2 regions of the Streptomyces sp. NBC_01352 genome follow, and region 2 is predicted to be linked to the other one. Evidence: riboswitches for the same ligand, from Rfam matches in the RefSeq annotation. Region 2 holds a riboswitch; the other holds the start of a gene.
What was found. A riboswitch is a leader RNA that binds a small molecule or an ion and turns the genes downstream of it on or off. The one in region 2 is predicted to bind glycine.
Positions count from the first base shown of each region.

Region 1: linked by a shared signal. The riboswitch ahead of gcvP (aminomethyl-transferring glycine dehydrogenase) and the one ahead of gcvT (glycine cleavage system aminomethyltransferase GcvT) in region 2 are both predicted to bind glycine.

Region 1 covers NZ_CP108354.1:9,057,210-9,060,749, reverse strand. Annotated here, with positions in the region: gene gcvP (aminomethyl-transferring glycine dehydrogenase) at 1-2,115, opposite strand, end outside; glycine riboswitch at 2,298-2,394, opposite strand; gene OG252_RS41555 (PRC-barrel domain-containing protein) at 2,509-2,880, shown strand; partial or broken gene OG252_RS41550 (DNA polymerase IV) at 2,802-3,540, opposite strand, start outside.
Region 2 covers NZ_CP108354.1:3,702,519-3,706,058, reverse strand. Annotated here, with positions in the region: gene glyA (serine hydroxymethyltransferase) at 1-53, opposite strand, end outside; gene gcvH (glycine cleavage system protein GcvH) at 69-446, opposite strand; gene gcvT (glycine cleavage system aminomethyltransferase GcvT) at 578-1,711, opposite strand; glycine riboswitch at 1,749-1,862, opposite strand; glycine riboswitch at 1,863-1,962, opposite strand; gene OG252_RS17140 (AAA family ATPase) at 2,137-2,811, shown strand; gene OG252_RS17135 (enhanced serine sensitivity protein SseB) at 2,929-3,540, shown strand, end outside.

The DNA of each region.
Region 1 (3,540 bases), 5.4 Mb from region 2:
CAGGTGGGAGACGTCCCCGCCGAAGTGCCCCGGCTTGGCCAGCCCCACCAGCGCGTTGAGGTTGGCGCCGTCGACGTACACCTGCCCGCCCGCCTCGTGCACCTGCGCGCAGATGTCGGCGACGTGCTCCTCGAACACCCCGTGTGTCGACGGGTACGTGATCATCAGCACCGACAGCTCGTCCCGGTGCTGCTCGATCTTCGCCCGCAGGTCCTCGACGTCGATCTCGCCGTCCTCGGCGGTCTTCACGACGACGACCTTCATCCCGGCCATGACGGCACTGGCGGCGTTGGTGCCGTGCGCCGACGACGGAATCAGGCACACGGTCCGCTGCTCGTCACCGTTGGCCCGGTGATACCCGCGTACGGCGAGCAGTCCGGCCAGCTCGCCCTGCGACCCGGCGTTGGGCTGCAGCGACACGTTGTCGTAGCCGGTGACCTCGGCGAGTCGATCCTCCAGCTCACGGATGAGCGTGAGATAGCCCTGCGCCTGCTCGGCGGGCGCGAAGGGGTGCAGCTGCCCGAACTCCGGCCAGGTGACCGGCTCCATCTCGACGGTCGCGTTGAGCTTCATGGTGCAGGAGCCCAGCGGGATCATCCCGCGGTCGAGCGCGTAGTCACGGTCGGCGAGCCGGCGCAGGTAGCGCAGCATCGCGGTCTCGGAGCGGTGCTGGTGGAACACGGGGTGCGTCAGGTAGTCGTCGGACCGCAGCAGCGCGCCCGGAAGCGTCTCCTCGGCCACGGCGTCGAGCCCCTCGATGTCACCGTCGACCCCGAAGGCGTTCCATACGGCGCCCAGTTGGGCCCGCAGCGTGGTCTCGTCGCAGGCCATGGACACGTGGTCGGCGTCCACGAGCCGCAGGTTGACGCCGTTCCCGCGTGCCGCGGCGACGATCTGGGCGGCCCGTGCGGGCACCCGGACGGTCAGCGTGTCGAAGTAGGAACCGTGCACGACCTCGACCCCGCCGGCCGTCAGCCCGGCGGCGAGGACCGTGGCGTACCGGTGGGTGCGCCGCGCGATGGTCTTCAGGCCCTCGGGCCCGTGGTAGACGGCGTACATGCCGGCCATCACGGCGAGCAGCACCTGCGCGGTGCAGATGTTGCTGGTCGCCTTCTCCCGGCGGATGTGCTGCTCACGCGTCTGCAGGGCGAGCCGGTACGCCTTGTTCCCGTCGGCGTCCACGGACACCCCCACGAGCCGCCCGGGCAGGCTGCGCGCGAACTTCTCGCGCACCGCCATGTATCCGGCGTGCGGCCCGCCGAAGCCCATCGGCACACCGAAGCGCTGCGTCGTACCGACCGCGATGTCCGCACCGAGTTCACCCGGGGACTTCAGCAGCGTGAGCGCGAGCAGATCGGCGGCGACGGTCACGAGCGCGCCGAGCTCGTGCGCCTGCTCGATGACCGGCTTGATGTCGCGTACGGCACCGGAGGCGCCCGGGTACTGGAGCAGCACACCGTTGATCTCACGCCCGGCGATCTCGGCCGGAATGCCGTCACTGAGGTCGGCGACGACGACCTCCACGCCGGTCGGCTCGGCGCGGGTCTGGATCACGGCGATGGTCTGCGGCAGTGTGTCCGCGTCGACCAGGAAGAGGCCCTTCTTGTTCTTGCCCATGCGCCGGGACAGCGCCAGTGCCTCGGCGGCCGCGGTGCCTTCGTCGAGCAGCGAGGCACCGGAGGTCGGCAGCCCGGTGAGGTCGGCGACCATCGTCTGGAAGTTCAGCAGGGCTTCGAGCCGCCCCTGGGAGATCTCGGGCTGGTACGGCGTGTAGGCCGTGTACCAGGCCGGATTCTCCATCACATTGCGCAGGATGACGGGCGGCGTGAACGTCCCGTAGTACCCGAGCCCGATCATGGAGTCGAGAACCTGGTTCCGGTCGGCCAGCGACCGCAGCTCGGCCAGCACCTCGGCCTCGGTGCGCGCGCCCGGCAGCTCCAGCGCGTCGGCGTTCTTGATCACATCCGGGACCGCGGCGGCGGTGAGCTCGTCGAGCGAGCCGTATCCGACCTGCGCGAGCATCTTGGCCCGCGCTTCCTGGTCGGGCCCGATGTGGCGCTGTTCGAAGGGGATTCCCTGCTCGAGCTCGGAGAGCGGAATGCGATGGGCGGTCATTACGGAGGCCTCCTGGTCTCACGACCTTCGAGGGTCACCACGGCGCGGGTACCCGGACGGCCTCCCCCTCTGTCATCTCAACCTGAGAGCTTCACCGGCCGCCCGCAGGCAGCCGGCTTTCACCGTCGGTGAGAGCGGAAGCCGTCGACGCCGTCGGCACCCGCTCTGCTTTCCAGAGTGACCTCGTCCGTGCGGTACGTGGGCCTGAGAGATTCCGGGGAGGATTTGCTCCTTCGGCGCCTCCGGATGGTGTCCGGAGGACTCTCCCGCGCGGGGTCAGCAGCCGCTTGCCAGACTACCAGCGGGGTCAACGCCCGCGTCTTCGAGTGGCCACGTTCCTCAATCTGCTCTTTTGTAGTGCTTACGGATGAGTTGCGAGCAAGTGGAGGGCCCGTGCAGACCGACATCGATCCGCGCAACCTGATCGGCCGCAAGGCGTTCGACCGCAACGGCACCAAGCTCGGCACGATCGACGAGGTCTACCTCGACGACGCGACCGGCGCACCGGAGTGGGCCGCGATACGCACCGGCCTCTTCTCCCGAGACGCCTTCGTCCCCCTGGAACCCAGCGAACTGATCGAGGGCACCCTCCACGTCCCCTTCGACCGCGCCCTGATCAAGGACGCCCCCGACTTCGGCGTGGGCCGCCACCTCTCGCCCGAGCAGGAACTGCAGCTTTACCACCACTACGGCCTCGACGTGGCCGCCCCTCCCCCCTTCCCGGACCACAACTTCGGCAAGCTGGCAGGCACAGACGAGCCCTGACCCCGCACCCGCCGACGGCGCCCAGCCCCCACAGGGGCCACCCGCACCCGACAACGATTCCCGCACGGGTGGTGCGGGTGGGAACCCAAACCCGGCCGAAGGCCGGGTGCCCCCAACGCACCCGCACCATAAAGCGCGCCCGCACCCGCACCACATCCCCCCTCAAGCCTCCGCAAAAGGCCCACGCACCAACGGCAACGGCTCCGCCGGCTCCAACTCCGGATCATCAACCCGAAACGTCCGCACCCGCCCCGGCTCCGAATCAGGCGTCTCGAACCGCACAGTCACCCGCCCGACCCCACTCCCCTGCACCCAACCGTGCCCGAACTCGGCGTGCGTGACATCGAGCCCCGAGGCCCACCGCCGCTCGACCGGCACCACCGGCGCCTCCGCAGGAAGGTCATCGGCATCCTCCGCCACTCCGGAGTCCTCCTGCTCACCCGCCGCCTGCGCGAACAGATCCTCCTGCGTGTAGTCGGCCAACCCGCTCACTCCCACCCCCAGCAGCCGCACACCCCCCGTCGTGTCCACGGAGTCCAGCAGCCGCGCGGCAGCCTCCCGCACCACCGCCGGATCGTCCGTGGGCCCCCGCAAGGTCTCGGACCGGGTCAGCGTGGAGAAGTCGTACCTCCGCACCTTCAGCACGATGGTCCGCCCGGA
Region 2 (3,540 bases):
GCGGCGGCGATCTCCGGGTCGAGCTCGTGCAGGGGCGTGTTCAGAACGGACATCGGGTGTACGACTCCTCAGCCGGCGGAAAAGGCGGTGTACTCGTCGGCGGAGAGTAGGTCGGCCGGCTCGTCCGTGACGCGTACCTTGAACAGCCAGCCGCCCTCGAAGGGCGCGGAGTTCACCAGCGACGGGTCGTTCACCACGTCCTCGTTCACCTCGGTGACCTCACCGGACACCGGGGCGTACAGGTCGGAGACCGACTTGGTCGACTCCAGCTCGCCGCAGGTCTCGCCCGCGGTCACCGTGGCACCGACCTCCGGAAGCTGGACGAACACGACATCGCCGAGCGCGTTGGCCGCGTGCTCCGTGATGCCGACCGTCGAGACGCCGTCCGCGGCGGCCGACAGCCACTCGTGCTCCTTGCTGTAACGCAGCTGCTGGGGGTTGCTCATGGCCTGAATTCTCCTGTACGCGGGGGAGTGCTGGTGAATGGGTGACTGCTGGAATCGCACGTGAGCAGCGGAAATGTGCGCAGGGTCACGCGCACGGACCGCTCAAGTCTGTACTTGTGGCGCTTGAGTCTCTACTTCTGGCGCTTGTAGAACGGCAGCGCCACGACCTCGTACGGCTCGTGGCTGCCCCGGATGTCCACACCGACACCCGGCGTGCCCGGCGCCGCGTGCGCGGCGTCGACGTACGCCATGGCGATCGGCTTGCCCAGCGTGGGGGAGGGCGCCCCGGAGGTGACCTCGCCGATCACCTCGCCGCCGGCGACGACCGCGTACCCGGCGCGCGGGACCCGACGCCCCTCGGCGACCAGGCCGACGAGGACGCGCGGGGGGTTGGTCTCCGCGCGGGCGGCGGCCTCGGTGAGCGCCTCGCGCCCCACGAAGTCGCCCTCCTTCTCGAACTTCACGACGCGCCCGAGGCCGGCGTCGAAGGGGGTCAACGACGTCGACAGCTCGTGCCCGTACAGCGGCATGCCCGCCTCCAGGCGGAGCGTGTCGCGGCAGGACAGCCCGCAGGGGACGAGGCCGACGTCCTTGCCCGCCTCGGTCAGGGCCTGCCACAGCTGCTCCGCGTCGGAAGGCGCCACGAACAGCTCGAAGCCGTCCTCGCCGGTGTAGCCGGTGCGGGCGATCAGTGCCGGGACGCCGGCGACGGTGCCGGGCAGGCCGGCGTAGTACTTCAGGCCGTCCAGGTCGGCGTCGGTGAGGGACTTCAGCACCCCCGGCGACTCCGGACCCTGCACGGCGATCAGCGCGTACGCGTCCCGGTCGTCGCGCACCTCGGCGTCGAAGCCGGACGAACGCTCCACGAGCGCGTCCAGCACCACCTGGGCGTTGGAGGCGTTGGCGACGACCATGTAGTGAGCAGACCCGGCCTCGGTGTCGGCCAGCCGGTAGACGATCAGGTCGTCGAGGATGCCGCCGTCCTCGCGGCAGATCATGGTGTAGCGGGCGCGGCCGACACCGACGGACGCGATGTTGCCGACCAGCGCGTAGTTCAGGAGCTGCGCGGCCTGCGGCCCGGTCACCGTGATCTCGCCCATGTGCGAGAGGTCGAAGAGCCCGGCGCGGGTGCGTACGGCCTGGTGCTCGTCGCGTTCGGAGCCGTAGCGCAGGGGCATGTCCCAGCCGGCGAAGTCGGTCATCGTCGCGCCGAGCGAACGATGCAGGGCATCGAGCGCGGTGTGACGGGGTGCGGTGCTGCTCATCGGACGGTCGTCTCCCAAGGCATGACGGCGAGGTCGTTCCTCCCCATCTGTCATCGGAACCTGAGAGGTTCGACGTGACCCCGCGAAACGGTGGTCACGACTTGCACCTTGGGTGGAGCCACTGTCGCAGCGGCCCGCTTTTCAGATGTGCCTCGCCCGCGCGGTAACGGGGACCTGAGAGATTCAAGGGAGGGACTTGCTCCTTCGGCGCCCCAGCGAGGTACGGCTGGGGACTCTCCCGCGCGGATTCAAGCGGCCGGTATGCAGTTGGCGCGCACATCATTGCACGCATCGTCGGCGCGTGGCAGGGCCACATCTGTAACCGGCCTGTGGCAGTAAGCGCATGAAAACGCGAGACACCGCGTATTACCTTCTCTTTACACTCGACGGGGAGGGAAACTCGTGACCCACCCCAGGGGAGGACGATCACGGTGAACAGGACCACTGCGTACGCCACGACCTCGGCCGTAGCGCTGCCCGAGCAGCCCTCGGCCCCGGCCCGCGGCGCGTGCGGAGCGCGCCCGGCACCCGTCTTCCGGGACCTGCGCGAGCGCGAGGGCCACAGCCCGCACGCACTGCTCTTCGGGCCCCGCGACCTCGTCGTGATCACCGGCCTGCCCGGCAGCGGCAAGTCCACGCTGATGCGGCGCACCGTCAAGGGCACCCGGATCGACTCCCAGGACACCCGCGACCGCTGGGACGGCAGGCTGTCCCGCTTCCTGCCGTACGCGGTCTACCGCCCGCTCGTCCGCGTCGCGCACTACGCCGGACTGCGCCGCGCCCTGCGCTCCGGCGAGGGCGTCGTCGTGCACGACTGCGGTACGCAGGCCTGGGTGCGCGGCTGGCTGGCCCGCGAGGCCCGCCGTCGGGGCGGCACCCTGCACCTGCTGCTGCTCGACGTCGCCCCCGGCACGGCCCTGGCCGGCCAGCGCGAACGCGGCCGCGGCGTCTCGCGGTACGCGTTCCTGCGCCACCGCGGCGCGGCCGCGCGCCTGATCAGCTCCGTGGAGCAGGGCGACCTGCCGCCGGGCTGCGGCTCGGCGGTCCTGATCGACCGGGACGCGGCGAACGTCCTGAGGCGGATCGGCTTCACGGGCTGAGGCGGGTCGGTTTCACGGCCCGGGGCCGGATTGCTGTGACGGGCCGACTCCCGGCCCGCCCGCACCCGTTAGCCTTTTCAGCCACAGCAGCGGTACTCGGCAGGCGGTAGACAGCAGATGGACTTCCCGGCGGATCTCCCAGCGGGCTTCTCGCAGTTCCCGGCACAGGCGCACGCCCATTCGCACGGCGGATGGCCCGGCAACGAGCTGGAGGAGGTGCTCTCCGCCTCCCTCGGCATCCCCGGGGCCGGCGGGCGGATCGTCGAGGTGCTCGGCCGCAGCTTCGTGTGGATCCCGCTGCCCAGCGGCGGCGGCCCGCACAGCGGCCCGCTCGACCTGCCCACGCTGGAGATCGACGGCCAGGCCTACGTCCCGGTGTTCAGCTCCGAGGAGCAGTTCCGCCAGGTCGTCGGCTCGCACATGTCGTACACCATCGCGCCCGCGGTGGAGTTCGCCCGCGGGCTGCCCCCGCAGGTCGGCATCGCCGTGAACCCGGACGGCACGGTCGGCGTCCCGCTGCCCCCGCCCGCCGTGGCCGACCTCTGCCGCACCGGCCGTACCCCGCTGGACGGCCCCGCGAGCGGCGGCCGCGTCAAGCTCTACGAGCCCGACTGGCAGGACGACCCCGTCGACTTCCTCGCCGCGGCCTCGGCCGAGTTCGCGGCCATCGGCGTCGTCCTCACGGCCCGCCGCTGCCTGGCCGCCATCGAGACGGCGAACCCGGTGATG